Regions from separate parts of the Candidatus Enterococcus lowellii genome, predicted to be linked through region 1. Evidence: predicted binding sites of a transcription regulator. Region 1 holds the regulator's gene; each other region holds the start of a gene.
What was found. Region 1 encodes CtsR, which represses protease genes until heat stress. Its sites were predicted from a motif close to TTGGTCAAAAAAGGTCAAANA; they were not measured.
Positions count from the first base shown of each region.

Region 2: a site for CtsR is predicted at 4,126-4,146, ahead of clpP (ATP-dependent Clp endopeptidase proteolytic subunit ClpP). Genes of this name have one in related genera too.
Region 3: a site for CtsR is predicted at 4,290-4,310, ahead of clpB (ATP-dependent chaperone ClpB). Genes of this name have one in related genera too.

Region 1 is NZ_CP147251.1:514,017-520,648, reverse strand. Features, by position in the region: gene DOK78_RS02475 (LLM class flavin-dependent oxidoreductase) at 1-739, opposite strand, end outside; gene DOK78_RS02470 (DUF2188 domain-containing protein) at 918-1,367, shown strand; gene DOK78_RS02465 (ATP-dependent Clp protease ATP-binding subunit) at 1,410-3,890, opposite strand; gene DOK78_RS02460 (CtsR family transcriptional regulator) at 3,896-4,363, opposite strand; gene pknB (Stk1 family PASTA domain-containing Ser/Thr kinase) at 4,494-6,632, opposite strand, start outside.
Region 2 is NZ_CP147251.1:1,128,171-1,134,802, reverse strand. Features, by position in the region: gene DOK78_RS05525 (MerR family transcriptional regulator) at 1-368, opposite strand, end outside; gene hflX (GTPase HflX) at 560-1,792, opposite strand; gene miaA (tRNA (adenosine(37)-N6)-dimethylallyltransferase MiaA) at 1,789-2,712, opposite strand; gene DOK78_RS05510 (glycerophosphodiester phosphodiesterase) at 2,709-3,443, opposite strand; gene DOK78_RS05505 (hypothetical protein) at 3,539-4,057, opposite strand; gene clpP (ATP-dependent Clp endopeptidase proteolytic subunit ClpP) at 4,239-4,820, shown strand; gene DOK78_RS05495 (glycoside hydrolase family 73 protein) at 4,859-6,280, opposite strand; gene DOK78_RS05490 (ABC transporter ATP-binding protein) at 6,408-6,632, opposite strand, start outside.
Region 3 is NZ_CP147251.1:1,709,239-1,715,870, reverse strand. Features, by position in the region: gene DOK78_RS08330 (ABC transporter permease) at 1-524, opposite strand, end outside; gene DOK78_RS08325 (ABC transporter permease) at 517-1,350, opposite strand; gene clpB (ATP-dependent chaperone ClpB) at 1,627-4,230, opposite strand; gene DOK78_RS08315 (GNAT family N-acetyltransferase) at 4,438-4,701, opposite strand; gene DOK78_RS08310 (hypothetical protein) at 4,853-5,215, opposite strand; gene DOK78_RS08305 (hypothetical protein) at 5,328-5,573, opposite strand; gene DOK78_RS08300 (glutathione peroxidase) at 5,745-6,281, shown strand; gene DOK78_RS08295 (GNAT family N-acetyltransferase) at 6,443-6,632, opposite strand, start outside.

The DNA of each region.
Region 1 (6,632 bases):
CCGTCTCAGCAATTACACCATGCGAATGCATACCTACTGGATGATTAGGTTGACCAAATTTTTTCGCCGCTTGTTGGTATAAATTAATATACGGACGGAAACGTGCTGGTTCACCACCAATAATAGCTAGCATGACTGGAAAACCATATTTTGCTGCTCGAATAATTGAATCGGGTGAACCACCTACGCCTACTTGAACGTCTAATCTTTTTTCCGTTTTTGGATAAATGTGAACATTAGTTAGTGATTGGGTAAAGTTGCCTTTCCAAGTGACGGATTCATTTTTTAATAGTTCATTAAACATTGCGATTTTTTCTTCAAATAATTCATTGTAATCATTTAAATCATAACCAAATAACGGGAATGATTCTGTAAATGAACCGCGTCCTAAAATAATTTGCGCACGTCCATTAGACAATGCATCAACTGTCGCAAAACGTTCAAATACTCGTACTGGATCGTCTGAACTTAAAACTGTTACACCTGTCCCTAAAATAATATTATCTGTGACAGTAGCTAACGCAGCTAAAACAGTATCTGGACTGGAAATTGAATATTCCTTACGATGATGTTCACCTAAAGCAATCACATCAATTCCTAGTTGATCTGCCAGCTTCCCTTCTTCAACAATCATACGTAACGATTCTGCGTAACTCAAACTTTCTTTGGTTTCATCGTGATACGCAACATCACCAAATGTGTCTAATCCAAATAGAATCTTATTTTCATTCATTGTCATATCTCTAACCCCTTTTAATCTTTTCTTCCTTTAACTATAACTAATTTTTCAATAAAGCCAATAAATATGCTTACTAATTGTAAGTCAATCTCGGAATATTGTTCAAAACTAATCTTTTTTGTTAGACTAAAGACAAGATGGATGTTAGATTAGTCACTTAATTTAGGAGGAATTTGATATGCCTTGGAGTATGCAAGATTATCCGGCTTCAATGAAAAATCTAGAAAAGTTGACCAGAAAAAAAGCCATTGCAATTGGGAATGCTTTATTAGCAGATCATTATCCTGAAGAGCGTGCCATTCCAATTGCGATTAGTCAAGCAAAAAAATGGATAGCTGACGCAACCGAACAAGAACGACATGACTTTGCACAGGAAAAAAATCCGACGAAAACCGACAAACATGAGGCAAATCCAGAAAATGCACGATTATTAGACGCAGCCGTTACGGTGAAATACCAAGATAATGAATGGCTTGTTATTTCTGAAGGTGCGAAACGAGCAAGTGAACGTTTCGATACTAAAGAAGAAGCCATTAAACGTGGAAAAGAAATCGCTGATAACAAAGAGAGCCACTTGAAAATCTATAAAATGGACGGTAGTTTACAAAAAGAGCAATCGTTTGAATAAAAAAATCGCGTAACCTAATTATTTGGGTCACGCGATTTTTATTTATACGTTTTGCAACACTTTATCTGTCTTTGGTTCTTTTACGTTTAAGGTAATTGTTCCTTTTGACGCACCAATTGTTACTTGGTTGCCTAAATGTATTTGTCCAGAAAGTAAGGCTTCACTCAAGCGATCCTCTACTTCTTTTTGCAATGCACGACGGATTGGACGAGCACCGTATTCTGGATCAAAACCAGCTTTACCAATCACATCAAGTGCAGCTGGCGTGATTTTTAATTGAATGTCTTGTTCTGCCAAGCGTTTAATAATTGAACGGCTCATGATTTTCACAATCTCATGAATTTCGTCTTTATCTAATGAACGGAATACCACTGTTTCATCAATTCGATTTAAGAATTCTGGTCGGTAAGCTTTCTTCAACGCTTCTAAGATACGTTTTTGCATTGCGGTATAGTCTTTAGAAGCATCTACTACATTAAAGCCGACATTTTTCTCTTCACGTAATTCTGTGGCACCGATATTGGAAGTCATAATCAAAATTGTATTTCTAAAATCAACCCGACGACCTTTAGAATCGGTTAAATGTCCATCATCTAAAACTTGTAACAAAATATTAAAGACGTCTGGATGTGCTTTTTCAACTTCATCTAGCAAAATTACTGAATACGGTTTTGAACGAACTTTTTCAGTTAATTGTCCACCTTCATCATAGCCGACATAACCTGGAGGTGACCCAATTAAACGGCTTGTACTATATTTTTCCATAAACTCTGACATATCTACACGAATTAAGGCATCTTCGCTACCAAACATCGCTTCGGCTAAGGCTTTAGCTAATTCTGTTTTACCAACACCAGTTGGACCTAAGAACATAAAGGAGCCGATTGGACGATTCGGATCTTTCAAACCACTACGTGCACGGCGAATGGAACGAGAAACAGCTTGTACTGCTTCATCTTGACCTACCACACGTTGATGTAAGATTTTTTCTAAATCTAACAAGCGTTCACTTTCCTTTTTCTCCATTTGTTGTAATGGAACACCTGTCCATTGTGATACAACGGCTGCGACATCTTCTGCTGTCACGCTGTTTTCATAACCAGTGGCTTCTTTAACTTCTACAAAAGTTACTTCAGCCAAGTTTTGGCTAACTTCTTTTTCACGATGGCGTAAACGTGCGGCTGTTTCAAAATCTTGTTGACGAATGGCAGCTTCTTTTTCTTCTGCCAATTTCATTAATTCTTCTTGCAATAATGCCGCCTCAGAAACTTCATCTGCTTTATCCAAACGAACTTTTGCAGCTGATTCATCCATTAAATCAATCGCTTTATCTGGTAGTTGACGCGAATTAATGTAACGAACCGATAGTTGAACTGCTGCATGGAGCGCATCATCAGTAATTTCCACACCATGATGTTCTTCATAACGAGGGCGCAACCCTTTTAGAATTTCTTCTGCTTCTTCTGGAGTTGGTTCATCGACTTGTACTCGAGCAAAACGACGTTCAAGTGCTGAATCTTTTTCAATATATTTTTGATATTCATTTAACGTTGTTGCACCAATGGTTTGTAATTCACCACGGGCTAAGGCTGGTTTTAAAATATTCGATGCATCAATCGCACCTTCTGCTCCACCAGCACCAATTAATGTGTGTAATTCATCAATAAAGAGAATGATTTGACCATCTTGATAAATTTCATCAATGATTTTCTTCATGCGATCTTCAAATTCACCACGATATTTGGTACCTGCAACTAATGCACCCATGTCCAACATCATCAGACGTTTTTGCTGCATGTCTTTTGGTACTTCACCATTTACGATTTTTTGTGCTAAGCCTTCCGCAATGGCAGTTTTACCAACACCTGGTTCGCCGACTAAAACAGGATTGTTTTTGGTACGACGGCTAAGAATTTGAATCAAACGTTTGACTTCTTTGCTACGTCCGACTACAGGATCTAAGCGTTGTTCACGAGCTAATTTCGTTAAATCGCGAGCCAATGAATCTAAGGTTGGTGTCCCTTCTTGTTGCGGTTGTTGACGTTGTTGCGGGCGACGTCGGCTTGCATTGCTTTTTGATTGTACGCCCATTTTTTTCTTCAATAGTTGGCGCATTTTTGCCAAGCTCATTCCTAAATTCAACATAATACGTGACGCTAAAATTTCTTCATCACGTAATAAACCGAGGAGTAAGTGCTCCGTGCCAATTTGTTGGGCACCCAAACGTTTTGCTTCATCGCCAGCATAGGCAAAAATTTGTCTTGCTCGTGGAGAATAGGGTAAAAAGCCCCCTGTTGGATATTCTTTCATTGAACCATAACCGGTTAAATGTTCGATTTCTTCCCGAATATCATTTTCATTTACACGCATTTCGCGCAATGTTTTGCCGGCAATGCCATCTTGCTCGATAATTAATGCTAATAAAATATGTTCTGAACCTACAGATTGATGTTTAAAGTATTTTGCTTCTTCTTGAGCAATGGCCAGCACCGCTTTTGCTCGTTGTGTAAATAGTTCATCCATCGCACTCACTCCTTATCTTCATAACTTAATCGTTCTAAAATCCCGTGCATAATTGACGCACGAATGATATTTTCTTCCGCTGATTTTCCTAAAACGGCTTTGCTAATTGTCGTCAGTAATAAATTACCTTCTCGTTTTGACAGAATACCTTCTTCGTATAACTTCTGAATAATTGATACCGCATCTTTTTCAGAGATTGTTTTATCAAATAATTGATTGACTTGTTCTAAAAAATGATGATAATTCGCAATTTGAATTTTCTCAATTCGAATATAGCCTCCACCACCACGTTTACTCTCAACCGCATACCCACGTTGAATAGTAAAGCGAGTATTGATGACATAATTGATTTGCGAAGGTACACAGTTAAATAAATCTGCCATCTCTGCACGACGAATTTCTATCATTTCACTTTCCTCAAGAATCTTCTTCAAATATGCTTCGATTAAATCAGAAGTATTTTGATGACCCATTTAAACGCGACCTCCCTTGACTAATATTGACCTTAATTATAGCGAATTTTCAGAAGTTTGAAAAGAAGAAGGACTCTAAAGAAAAAAGGATAAAACAAAAGTTTAAACTTTCGCTTTATCCTTGCCCTTATTATTCATCTGTGGATGTTTCGCCAGTTACATTTGAACTCTCAGAAGTTGTCGTCTCACTGCTTTCTGAGTCAGAGCTAGAAGAACCATCGTCTTCTTTCCCGCTAGAAATAATTAGATGAACTGTCTCGTCTTTTTCTACAGAGGTTCCTGCAGAAGGATCCATTGAGATTACCCGTCCTTTATCTACAGAATCACTATATTCTTCTGATGTGGATACAGAAAGGTCTTGGTTTTCTAATAAAGATTTTGCAGCCGATTCAGTCATATCTGTCACATCTGGTAAATCAATTGTTTCAGGTGGCTCTGGACCTTTACTAATTTCTAACGTAATGGTCACATCTCCTGGTGAAATATCTGAACCAGCTTCTGGTGATTGTTTGACAATAGTGCCTTCCTCATTGTTGCTATAGACTTCACTAATATGCACTGAGTTATTGCCTAAACCAGAAGCATCTAGTTCACTTCGGGCATTGGTTTCTGTGTAACCAATTAAGTTAGGCATCTTCACTGTTTCTGGCCCTTTACTGATTGTCAACGTAATCTCTGTTTCTCCAGGAATAATATCAGCATTGGCTTCTGGTGTTTGCTTGATAACTAGACCTGCACTCATGTCACTAAATTCTTCGACAATCGTTACTGAATTATTCCCTAGACCATAATTCGTCAACTCTGCACGAGCATCACGCTCTCCATAACCGTATAAATTCGGCATCATGACAGGTTCTGCTCCTTTGCTGACAGTTAATTCAACTTCTGTCTCTTTAGGAACAACTTCTTCACCTTCTGAAGGGGTTTGGTCCATAATTTCATTAGCAGGTGTATCATTATCATAAACTTCTTCGATTGTTATTTGACTCTCGTCAAAACCAAGTTCTTTTAATTCTGCAATCACTTTATCTTTTTCTTGGCCAACGTAATCTTTCATTGCTACTTTTTTACTACCGGTACTAATATATAAGAGTACTTCTTTAGTTCGTTTAATAACCGCGCCTTCTTCAGGATCAGTCTTCACTACATGATTTTCAGGAATTTGATTACTTGGAAATTCTTTGGTTTCTGTGGCTACTTCAATTCCGGCGTCATGCAATGTTTCCCGTGCAGCCGCTTCTGTTAAACCTGCGACTTCTGGAATAGTTACTTGATTGCGCCCACCGCCAAATACTAAGTAATAAGTCAAACCCGCTACTGCTAAAAAGAGTAAGAGAGGTAAAAGCAACCAGCGTTTTCTTCTCTTTTTCTTCACCGGTACTTGCGGCTCTGGTTCTGGTATTTCTTTTTTAGGAGTCGGCATTTCTTTAAATGAATCCGGCATCGGCGTGTCTTCTGAAATAGGTGTTAAAATTTTGGTTTCATCCAACATCGCATGTGGTTCCCATAATGGTTCATTTAAGCGCTCTGGAGAAAGAGCTGTTTCAATGTCACGACGCATTTCATCGGCTTCTTTGTAACGATCACTTTGTTCTTTCGCAGTGGCTTTTAAGACAATGTTTTCAAGTGATTGCGGGACTTCTTTATCGTAAATACGAATCGATGGAATTTCATCTTGAAAATGTTTTAAAGCAATGGTTACTGCTGATTCACCATCAAATGGCACTCGACCTGTCAACATTTCGTACAAAATGATTCCAATAGCATAAATATCGGATTGATTCGTTGCCATGCTACCACGTGCTTGTTCAGGTGATAAATAGTGGACAGAACCAAGCATCGTATTGGTTTGCGTAATCGATGTTTCTGATAAAGCAATCGCAATCCCAAAGTCCGCAATTTTAACCACACCATCTTCGTTAATCAAAATATTTTGTGGTTTTAAATCACGATGAATAATCCGATGTTGATGTGCCAAAGCAACAGCTGAAAGAATTTGTTGCATAATATCCACAATTTCTGGATATGGAATAGGGTAGCGGGTTTGGATATAACGTTTTAAATCCATGCCTTTAACATATTCCATGACTAAATACTGCATATTGTCTTCTTCGCCTACATCATAGACAGAAACAATGTTAGGATGTACAAGTTCGGTTGCAGCTAGTGCTTCTCGCTGAAAACGACGAATAGCATCAGTGTCTTCTCGAAAGTCGTAGCGTAGGACTTTAACGGCTACTTCTCGATCTAAAATCAAGTCACGCGCTAA
Region 2 (6,632 bases), 610 kb from region 1:
GGTCCATTCGGAAAATGTTGTGAATGATTTAATCCACCTTGAGATAATATCTCATCATAAAAAATACGGCGAACATCTTTATCTGTCAGCGGTTGTTTATCTCGAGCTGCTTGTTCTTCTGCTTTTTTCATTTCATAAACTCGTTTGATTCCAGCCATATTCAATCCGTCAGAGAGATAATCTTTAATTTCTAACAAAATATCAATATCATTTAACGAATACATTCGGCGATTGCCTTCGCTTCGTTCTGGATGAATTAAATTTTGTTCTTCATAGTAACGAATTTGGCGTGCGGTCAAATCAGTTAGTTTCATAACTGTACCAATTGGAAAAACTGACATGGAACGTCGAAGTTCTTTTTCTCGCATAGCGTCTCTCCTCTCTTCTGTTTAATGAATTGCTGATGAATCTAGAGTAAATATAGCAAGACTTCTCTCATCTGTCAACCCTCTATGTTACATTTTCTTACATAACAAGTCAATTTTTTCTTCCTTCTCCCGTGAACTAGACCAAAATAAAAAACAATCTAAGAAAGGGAATCTTTCTTAGATTGCTTGGATTAATTCATCTGACGAATAGCATAAGAATCAGGCTGTGCAAAGCCTTTTAAGAGGTATGTCTGTGTCTCTTCTTCATAATCAGACGACAGTAATAACGTCTCTCGCTTCAACCGATTTAATAACTTCCCTTCATCTTGCTGCAACGATAACGTATATGGTTCTAAACTCTCCATAATGGCTAATTTAATAGCTTGAATCAACTGTTCTTTCCCTTTTGAACTTTTCGCAGAAATTAAAACATTAGGAAATAAAGTTGGCACAAATTGATGATCATCAATTTTATCGGCTTTATTATAGACGGTTAACATGGGCAAACTCCCTAAGTCTAGTTGATTCATTAACTGTAAAACGGTCTCTTCTTGCTGTTGTCGGTTATCAGCACTAGCATCTACTACATGAAGCAACAAATCCATTCCTTGACTTTCTTCCAAAGTTGAATGGAACGCATCGATTAATTGTGTAGGTAAGTCTTGGATGAAACCAACTGTATCGGTTACAGTCACTTCAAAACCTTCTGGTAATCGCCATTTTTTGGTTAATGGATCTAAAGTGGCAAACAATTGATCTTGTTCATAGGTTTGCGCACTCGTTAAAATATTTAAAATAGTCGATTTCCCAGCATTTGTATAACCAATTAAGCCAATTTGAAACGTCTGATTGTCTTTTCGTTTTTGGCGTGTCCGTTCTCGATGAGCAGCGACTTCTTTTAATTCGCGTTTGATAATCGTAATTTTATTACGAATGTGTCGTCGATCCGTTTCTAATTTGGTTTCACCTGGACCTCTTGTACCAATTCCGCCACCTAATCGTGACATGTTTTTCCCTTGGCCAACTAGGCGAGGCAATAAATAATCTAATTGCGCCAATTCAACTTGCAGTTTACCTTCTTTAGAACGGGCACGCATTGCAAAAATATCTAAGATTAGTTGCACACGGTCAATTACAGGAACGCCTACTGCATCGCCAATTAACTGACTTTGACGTGGCGTTAACTCATGATTAAAGATAATCAAATCTGCTTCATGGGCATCGGCTAGTTGAGCTAGCTCCTCCAATTTCCCCTTTCCGACAAGTGTTTGACGATCAACTTGCGGACGTCGTTGTGTTAAAGAAAAAACGACTTCTCCATTAGCTGTTTTTGTTAGACTTTTTAATTCCGTCATTGATTCTTCAAAATTTTTGTAGTTTTCTTCCGTTTCAACTCCGACTAAAATCACTCGTTCTGTGGTCATTCTTTCACCTCCAACCATTGTATGATTGTTTTTTCTAGTTCTGGTAAGGTCTCTGGATATTGCACCAAATCAATCCAATAAGGAGCTAAACGATTACGAAACCAAGTAAGCTGACGCTTGGCATAACGACGAGAATGTAATTTAATCTCTTCTGCGACTTCTTCTAACGTAGCCTGTCCCTGAAAATAAGGGAAAAATTCTTTGTAGCCAATTCCTAATGCTGCTTGTGTTTTTGGAATGTCTTTGATTTTTGTAGCTTCTTCTGGTAAGCCATTGGCCATCATCAGATCCACACGTTGATTGATACGTTGATATAATAATTCACGATCAGTTGTCAGACCAATTAAAAAATAATCATATAAACGTTGGGGTTCTTCTTTAGGCGCAGTGATACTCTCACCTGTTGTTTCAAAAACTTCCAACGCTCGAATCACTTTACGCTGATTATTAAAATGAATTTTTTCGGCTGCTAAAGGATCAGTTTCTTGTAATAACTGCCATAAGGCTTCTTTTCCATAATCCTGTGCAAATTGTTCGTATTTCAAACGAACAGCCGGATTATCGTTCTCTTGTTTGCCACCTAATTGAAAATCATAAAGCAAGGCTTGAATATATAACCCCGTTCCGCCAACAACAATGGGCAACTTGCCTCGTTGATGAATATCTTCAATCCAAATACGTGCTTCTTTTTGAAATTCCGAGACGGAATAAGCCTCTTCTTTCTCACGAACATCAATTAAATAATGAGGAATTCCTTCTTTTTCGGCTTCAGTTACTTTAGCTGTTCCGATAGACAGTTCTCGATAGACTTGCATCGAGTCCCCACTAATAATTTCTCCATTGTATTTTTTAGCTAATTCAATACTTAACGCCGTTTTACCAACAGCAGTCGGCCCTACAATCACTAACACTTTTTTCATTTTTTTCCCCGATAACTGCGCTTCACAGCCATTGCCATTTCAGGAAAATCGGTAAAAATTCCTGTTACTTGGCAATCCATGCAACGTTTTATTTCTTCTTCTGTATTTACGGTCCACGGTCGAACGGCTAATGAAAACTCTGGAATTTCTGTATCATGTGACCATACCCATTCAATATTAGGATGGATGCCTTGAATAAATGGTCGCTCCAATGTTATTGGCGTACTATCTGATTTATCCATAATAAAATCAATTCGTGTAGTCGGTTCCAGTACATGAATTCTCTCTAAGGTACTTACGTTGAAACTGCTATACCAATAAGTGAATGGCCACTGTTGACTCGTCATTAGCTCAGATACTTTGTCTTCGATTCCTGGATACGCTTCTTTATCCGTTTTTAATTCAATTCCTAAGATTCCTCGGTAATTGCGCGCAACCAATAAATCGACAACTTCTTTTAATGTCGGTACTTTTGTTGAAGAATAGTGATCATTAAACCAACTACCGGCATTTAGTTTTTTGATCTCTGCTAATGTTTTATCAATAATTGCACCTTTTCCATCAGTGGTACGATCGACTGTCTCATCGTGCATGACAATCAGTTGTTGATCTTTTGTTAATTGCACATCTAATTCAATGCCATCAGTACCAATGCGTACGGCTTCAGCAAAGGCTGGCAACGTATTTTCAGGTCGTGTGCCACTGCTTCCACGATGGGCAAAAATTTGCATGATTTCTTCACTCCAATCAGTCATATTGTACCATGAATAAAGGGAGATGCAAAAAAAGAAGAGAAGCCTTTTTACAGGTCAATCTCTTCTTTTGATTACAACGTGTTTGAGAAATAAGTCATTGGTTTGTCTGTCATTTTTTGCAATTGAACTTTGCGTTCGTAAACCATTTCTTTTAGTTGATCTGAAAAGTTTTCCATCAAAACACGTCCACCTTTAAAGGTATACCCACCAACTTCCACAACTTGTTCGGGTGAAAGTACAACTCTGCGTGTCGCAATTTTTTTGAAAAATTCTTCTAAAAAATAATTTGGTAAATAAAAGCTATTTTGTGCCGCAAATGACTGTAAATAAATATAATCATCTACGGTTATATGACAATCATCAAACACATCAAAACTGACGTATTTATCCATTGTGCCAATTCGTTTTTCTAAAATTTCAATAATTTTTTTATTTAGTAAAATCAAAATCTCAATTTCTTTTACTTTATGTTCTAATTGTCGACGACGCTCTTCTTTTCGATCGTCATAGCGGCTTTGCAAGTTAAAGGCAATCGCTGTAACAATGGCACCTACAATTACGCCAGCCATTCCAACGAAAAATATTTCCATGTTTGTTCCTCCTTTAAATTCTTTAGATGAATCTTAACATATTTTTGATTATTTTACTCAAGTTTTTACATTTGACCTTTATTGACCTTGTATGTATAATATCTAATAGATAAAACTCTTAGGATGTCGCAAGACTACCCAATATTTTATCAAATAGCCAGAATTAAAGGAGGATTTTTAAATGAATTTAATCCCAACAGTTATTGAACAATCATCTCGTGGAGAAAGAGCGTATGATATTTACTCTCGTTTATTAAAAGATCGTATTATCATGTTGAGCGGTCAAGTAACCGATGACCTTGCTAACTCAATCATCTCTCAATTATTATTCTTGGATGCGCAAGACTCAGAAAAAGATATTTACTTATACATCAATTCTCCTGGAGGTAGCGTAACAGCTGGTCTAGCAATTTACGATACAATGAACTTTGTTAAAGCAGATGTACAAACAATCGTAATGGGGATGGCTGCGTCAATGGGAAGTTTCTTATTAACAGCAGGTACTAAAGGTAAACGTTTTGCATTACCAAATGCTGAAATTATGATTCACCAACCATTAGGCGGTGCACAAGGACAAGCAACAGAAATCGAAATTGCTGCTCGTCATATCTTAAAAACGCGTGAACGCTTAAATAAAATTTTATCTGAACGCACGGGTCAACCTATTGAAATAATTGAAAAAGATACCGATCGTGATAATTTTATGTCGGCTGAAGAAGCAAAAGAATATGGTTTAATCGACGAAGTAATGACCAATCGTTAATCATTAGAAGCGTTGGACGTAGTGTCCCAGCGCTTTTTTTAATCGTATTTTGTTAAATCCCATGTCGCAATTAGCTGGTTTAATTTCGTATGATAGTTTGGATCCGTTGCATATTTTCCAGTTAAGGACTGGGTAGCTTCTTGATACGTACGAGCATTTTTCCGCCATGTTCCTTGATAAAATTTAGCATTCCAACTTAAGCCATTGGCTAATAATTTAGCATTATCCAATAGTGAATCAGAAATCGTTGCGTATTTTCTAAACGATGCTGGCAAAGTCACGCGTACCCCATTAATAAACTCATCAGAAGGAATATCATATTTCTCGAACTTTCCTTCATCCCCACTAGAAAATTTGATTCCAAATAAGTTGTTAGCCTCTTTTGATAATTTACTAGCGCCAAACCCTGATTCTAAAGCTGCTTGTGCTATCATAACTGATGGGTATAAGCCATATTGATCGGCTAGTTTTTGAGCAGACGGAGCAATGGCTTTAATAAACGAAGCATTGTCTGCCCACGTAATTGTTTCCGAAGTTGATGTAGCATTGACGCGTCTTGTGTCATCTTTAACGGTCACATTATTGGCTTTTTTGACAGGTGATGTCAATGCAGGTAAAATACTTGTCCCTGTAATAAAGTGTTTGTCTGTATTTTTAGCGACACTAGCAATTTCTTCCTCCATTGTTCCTCGATCTTCTGCCGGTGAACGAGTAACACTATCTTCAGTTGCTGAATCGGTTGTTTCTGAACTCTCTGTTTCTGCACTTGTTGTAGTGGTCTCTGGCACTTGTGTGGTGTCTTTTGTTTCATTTGAGGCAATTGTTGCACTTTCCTGCGTTTTATCAGTTATTGGTTTTTCTTTGACTTCTTCCACGACTGCCGCATCTTTTTGGAAAGCTTCTCGAGTACTTGAAATAGTTGCTCCTTGTTCGACGTAACCCACCCAATTATCTGCAGTATCGTACACAGATAAATAGATTTCACCATTCAAATGATGGTACAAACTTTTAACTTTGTACGTTTTTCCAATTAAAAGACTAGTATCACTGGTAGTCGTCCAATCAAAATCTTCATAGATAGCCGTGTTAACAACAACCTCTACATATTGGCGAACAATTTTTTCAATTCCTTCTGGGCCAACTGCTGGTGTCACTTGCGAAGCATCGATATATCCCACAAATTCATCTTCATCGTATAATCCTAAATACGTAATAATGCCTTTTGTTTCACTTTCTTTGACGTGAAAGGTTTGATTGGCAGTGACTTTCGCTGAGCTAATTGTTTTTCCATAATCACTATAGAGGATGACATTATTACCAGTCACACTCACATATTCATAGTCCCTCTCATCGGCACTGACCCATTGCATTTCTGCAAAAGGTGGACTAACTCCTTCGGTCCAAAATAAACCAATCCCCACACTCACCACTACACCTAATTTCAACACACATTTTTTCACTTTTGTAACCCTTCCCCTGCTAAGTCTCTTCCTTACTTTACAGGAAATGTGGGCAAAAAGAAACTCCCTTTCGAGAATTATTTACATACAAAAAACCTAGCATCTAAAAGACACTAGGCTCTTATAGTTATTCAGCTTCTTCTGAAAATTGACTGTTGTATAGGTTTGCGTAAAATCCGCCTTGCGCTAATAAAGTTTCATGGTTTCCTTGTTCAATAATCGAACCTTGATCCATCACTAAAATTAAATCCGCATCACGAATTGTCGACAAACGGTGGGCAATAACGAAACTTGTCCGTCCTTCCATTACCTTATCCATCGCTTTTTGAATTAAGGCTTCCAGTCGGGTATC
Region 3 (6,632 bases), 1.2 Mb from region 1:
ATAAATGCTCTAAAACGTGTACATCCTAATGTCCAAGCAACTTCTTCCATCGAATAGTCCAATTGATCCATACTTGAACCTACGACACGAATAATATAAGGTAAACTAATTAAAAAGTGTCCAATCAATAGCCCTTGAAATACTGGCAAACCTAGTGCAACAACAATAAATTGGAAAAGCGTATAGCCGACAACAATTCCTGGAATAACAGTAGGTGATAAGAAGAAACTCTTAATCAAATTTTTGCCTTTCACTGTGTATCTCGCTAATGCATAAGAAGCAGGAACACCGACTAATAACGCCAAAATAGTTGCAAGTAAGCCAACAATTAAACTTAATTTAAAACTCTCTAGCATAGTTTCTGAGCGCAGTGCATTGCCATACCAATCCAATGTAAATCCTTTGATAGGAAATTGAATCGCCGCAGCTGTTCCAAACGATGTCACAACGATTAGCAACAAGGGTAGAAATAAAAAGGCAAATACTAATATTGCAATAATCGTCATTCCTTTTTGTTTACGCATGATTCATTTCTCTCCTATCCATTCGACTAGCAATTACATTTAAACCTTTCATTACGATTAGCGTTGTAACAATCATAATCAAAGCAATAATAGCAACTGCATTCCAATCACCTAGCGTTGACGCTTTTTGGTAAAGGAACGTCGCTAATAACATTTTTTGATTTCCACCAAGCAATTGTGGTGTAGTATATGCTGTTAGTGTTCCGGTAAATACTAAAATACTCCCAACAATGGCACCTGGAATGGATAATGGCAAGACAATTTTGATAAAAGCGATAAATGGTGAAGCACCCAATGTTTCTGCAGCTTCCAACATTTCTCCTTCAATATTTTCCATTACGCCGACTAGTGTCATAATCATAGTTGGTAAAAATAGATACACAGAACCAATGATAATCGCAAATTCCGTGTAAAGTAAACTTAGGGGTTGGTCAATTATACCTACTGACAGTAAAAAATTATTAATAACACCATTTTTTCCTAAAATGTTAATCCACGCAAAACTTCGAATAACCGAGTTTGTCAATAAAGGAAACAAAGTCATTGCCATTAAAATGCCGCGCCATTTTTTCTGTAAACCAGCAATAAAATAAGCAGTTGGTATTCCTAAAATTAACGAAATAATCGTCACAATTCCTGACACGCGAATTGTTCTCCAAAAAATCCCACGGTTATATTCATCTTGAAAGAAAGCGATGTAATTACCAATACCTCCATTTTTAGGAAGAAAAGTAGGAAAGATACTCGCAATCAATGGAACCATTAAGAAAAATACTAGAAGGATAATTCCTGGTAATAAAATCATATATGGAATATTTTTTTTCATTGTTACACTCCTCTTTGTTTTAAGCACAGAGAGATTATACGGGATGAGTTCCTGGCTTTCAATAAAAAAACATAAAAAACATATCTATTTTTAACGAACGTTCGTATTTTGACCCATTATTTTTTTATCCACTACTACTTTTTTCTATAAAACAACAAACAAATCTAAGTATATCAATGTTTTCAACCCTAATCAATCCTTAATGATTTTGTTTTCATTTTATTATCATTCGTAAAAAATAGACTGAGACTCTAAAAAAGAATCTCAGTCTATTTTTTATTCTTCGATTGGTTCATTTTGGAATACTAATTGGTTATCTAACAAGCTAATTGTGACGTTTGTTTTTGGTAACACACGTCCAGAAACAATCTCTTTAGCGAGAGGCGTTTCGACTTCGCGTGTAATAAATCGGCGTAAGGGACGCGCACCATAAGCTGGCTCATAGGCTTGTTCTGCAATCCAAGATTTTGCATCATTAGAAATACTCAAGTAAATTTCTTGATTAACTAAGCGTTTAGCTAATTGGACAACTACCTTATCAACGATGCCTTTCACATTTTCAAGACTTAATGGTGTAAATAAGATGGTATCATCAATTCGATTTAAGAACTCTGGTTTAAAGTGTCCTTTTAGAATGGCCATTACTTGTTCTTCAACAGCTTCTGGAATTGTTCCATCGGCTGTTACACCTTCAAGTAATAGTTGGGAACCGATATTACTTGTCATAATTAACACCGTATTTTTAAAATCAACTACGCGACCTTTCGAATCTGTCAAACGACCATCATCCAACACTTGTAATAAGATATTAAATACATCTGGATGGGCTTTTTCAATTTCATCTAACAAAATAATTGTGTATGGATTACGACGGACGGCTTCAGTTAATTGACCGCCTTCTTCAAATCCCACATAACCTGGAGGCGCTCCGACTAAACGAGACACAGAATGTTTTTCCATGTACTCACTCATATCAATACGTACCATATGATCTTCTGAATCAAATAGGTTTTCGGCTAAAGCTTTTGCTAATTCCGTTTTACCAACACCTGTTGGTCCCAAGAATAAGAATGAACCTAATGGACGATTTGGATCTTGCAAGCCAGCTCGCGAACGAATAACCGCATCACTGACCGCATTCACTGCTTCGTCTTGTCCAATGACACGGCGATGAAGTGTTTCATTTAATTTCATTAATTTCTCGCGTTCACCTTCAACTAATTTAGTTACAGGAATACCGGTTAGACGACCAACAACTGTTGCAATTTCATTTTCTGTCACTGATTCTTGTACCATGCGTAAATGATCGCTAGCATCTTTGTTTTCTAATTCTTTTAATTCACGTTCTAATTGTGGGATAGTTCCATGACGTAAAACAGCGGCACGTTCTAAGTCATAATTATTTTCAGCATCTTCTAATTCGTGCTTAGCTCGATCAATTTCAGCACGTTTATTAGAAATTTCATTGACTTCTTCTTTCTCAGTTTCCCATTGCATCTTCATCGCATTAACTTCTTCACGTAATTCTGCTAATTCTTCTTGGAGAGAAGCTAAACGTTTTTTCGATGCATCGTCTGTTTCTTTTTTTAGAGCGGCCTCTTCAATTTCTAATTGCATTAAACGACGAGTCACTTGGTCTAATTCAGTTGGCATAGAATTCATTTCCACACGAATGGTTGCACAAGCCTCATCTACTAAATCAATCGCTTTATCTGGTAAAAAGCGGTCTGTAATATAACGATCGGATAGTGTTGCCGCAGCGACTAACGCATTGTCATGAATATTTACACTATGATGGATTTCAAAACGTTCTTTTAGTCCGCGTAAAATAGAAATGGTATCCTCAACAGTTGGTTCTTTTACCAACACTTTTTGGAAACGACGTTCTAAGGCTTTGTCTTTTTCCATATATTGACGATATTCATCTAGTGTAGTGGCGCCAATTGTATGCAATTCGCCACGCGCCAACATAGGTTTTAATAAGTTGCCAGCATCCATACTGCCTTCTGTTTTACCAGCACCCACAATATTATGAATTTCATCGATGAATAAAATAATGCGACCATCTGATTTTTTCACTTCTTGTAAAACAGCTTTTAATCGTTCTTCAAATTCACCACGGAATTTTGCACCAGCAATCAATGCTCCCATATCTAATGAGAAAATGGTTTTATCTTTTAAGTTTTCAGGAACATCTTTACGAACGATACGTTGGGCTAGTCCTTCAACAATGGCCGTCTTACCAACACCTGGTTCACCAATTAATACTGGATTATTTTTTGTTTTACGTGACAAAATACGAATAACATCGCGAATTTCTTCATCACGTCCAATAATCGGATCCATCTTGCCATTTTTCACTTGTTGCACTAAGTCAACACCATATTTTTCTAATGCTTTGTATTGCTCTTCCTGATTTTGTGAGGTCACTCGATCCCCTCCTCGCATATCTTCTATATTTTTACGTAATTCTTTTTCATTGATTCCTTGTTTGGTTAAATATTTTGTTAGTCGATAATTTTTTAACTTCATTAAAGCAAGTAATACAATTTCAGTTGATAAAAATTCATCTTGAAAAGATTCTCTTAATTTATCCGCTTCATTTAATAAATTGTATAAATTTTGGCTCATACTTTGCCCATATTGAACATTTCCACCTTCAATACTTGGATATTCATCTAACGCACGATCAACTTCTGTTTCAAAAGCATCCACGTCAATCCCAGCATCTGTATAAAAATTTCTTGCAAAATGATTTGGTTGTAAAAAGATTTTCCATAAATGGGCTATATCGATTTCTTGATGATGACGAGTCACTGCAATTTGTTGTGCTTCGGCAATTGCTCCTTGAAGCGTCGTCGTCATTTTCTCTATATTCATAACATTTCCTCCCATCATTTGACTAAGACTTATTGTCTTACAAGAATTATTATACGACTATGGTCAGTAAAGGTCAAAAAATAACCCTTAAAAGTCAAAAGTTTTTTGACTGATTATAAAACGTAATAAAAAGCTTAGACACAGCTATCGTCTAAGCTTTCTAACAGTATAGTTAACAAAATTTGATAAAACGTTTTTGCATCTTATTCACTTGGTATCCCATTTTTTATAAAATGGGTGTGCATTGCTTCGATTTTCACCAGAATTTAAACGTATAGCCAAATAATTCCGTCGTTTTGCTTCGAGTTCTACTTCATCCATTAACTGCTTCCCAATTCCTTGCTGTTGGTGAGTTTCTAAAACAGCTAATCCCATAACGTTAAACATTGTTTCAGAATATAAATTATCATAGATTTCTGCATGAACATAACCAACTACTTGTTTCGTTTTAACGTCTTCATATACACGCAAAAAATGATGATGCTTCTCTTTCATTAGTTTTTGTAATTTATAGTTTCTGTTAGCTCTAAAGAAACAGCATAACCTAATTCCATTGCATTCAACTGTTGCAAAGCCAAAACGTCTTTTCGTTCAATTTTACGTAACATCTTGCACCTCTTGACTATTTAGGAAATTGATTTTTCATCTTATCGATATATTCGGCTTTTTTTGTATAGAGTTTAAATGAAATATGAAAGATACCACAGGCAATTAGGAGTCCTCCGTACATCAGATTTCCTTGCCAAAACACATATGTATTAAAGGCAGCAATTAGCAACAAAGCTATAAAAAAACAAAACAGCATTCGCAGAAATAATCCTTTTGCTTTAATTGTGTTAAAATAGGCAATCCATTTTCCTTCATCCATTTGCAATATCATTCTTTTCAAATGAAAAAACAACATTAACAATAGCACAGAAACCAATAGCGCTAAATAAATCGATACTAATACGGTGATAAATAAACTTAAAATATCTAAAACCAAGTAGACATCTCCTTGCATTTTTATTTCTTTCAAAGTCTACCATAGAATAACTATTGTCTCAATAATAGAACACCAGCCATCTTTTGGAATCAAGATGACTGGTGTTCGTCTGTTATTTCTCTTTTTTAGTTAACCATTTTACGCTGAAAAAAAGGGAGGAAACACTTAAAGCAAAACTAGCAACTAAGCAATTAAACCCTAATTTTAGTACAAAAAGATCTGCATCTTGCCACTTTGCAAGGTCAAAATTAGTTGTACCCACTTGTTTTACAGATTTCGATACCATAACAAATAGAATAATTGAACCAATCATTAATAAAATCGAACCGAGTTGTAACAGATGATTAATTTTTTTCATAGACCTTCTCTCCTTTGAAAACCAAAATCGAAAACGTTTTAATTAATTTTATCACATCACTTACTATACAACCAAAATTGCTACTTCTCTTATCAAAATACAAGACAATCCTAATCAAACATTCGCATAAATAAATCGTTTGCAGTAGAATAAACAAAAGGAGGAAATACTATGACAACAATTTACGATTTCACAGTAAGCGATCAATCAAATAATGATTTTTCATTAAATAACTATCAAGAAAAAGTTCTACTTATCGTGAATACTGCAACAAAATGTGGGTTCACGAAGCAATACGAAGCCTTAGAAAAATTATACAGCGAACTCGCTGAACAACCATTTGAAATTCTTGATTTCCCATGCAATCAATTTATGGAACAAGCACCAGGAACAAGTGAAGAAATCAATCAATTCTGTTCACTGAATTATGGCACTACCTTCCCACGATTTGAAAAAATTGATGTCAATGGTCCACAAGCCATTCCTTTATATCAATGGTTACGAAAAAATAAACCGACAGATGAAGGAAAAGAGGCTCAAGCTTTCGCTGAGAAAATGCACACTGTTCATCCCGATGCAGAAATTGATGCAATTAATTGGAATTTCACAAAATTTTTAGTCGATACCAAAGGACAAGTCGTACATCGCTACTCCCCAACTGTTGAACCTGCAGAAATCAAAGAGGATATTTTAGCTTTGTTAGATTAAAAAAATTCCTCGCCTGTTTGGATAGGTGAGGAATTTTTTATACGTTCAAAAGATACAAGAATTAACTTCCTTGTTGTTTCTTATTTTTATCTAAAGCCTTATGCAAAAGGATACTGTCAAAATCTAATCCTTTAATTAGAGTAAGGAGATATTCATTTAGCTTATTCATTTAACAACAATTCTGCTTGATAATCACAACGTTCATAATCATCTATATCGACAGGCACTTCATTAAAGCCAAACAATTGATAAATATGCAATGCTGTTTTCAAATTTTTATTGGAATAGATAACAATTTTTTTCGCACCTTGCTCTTTTACATAATTTATTGCCTCAGTAAATACTATCTTC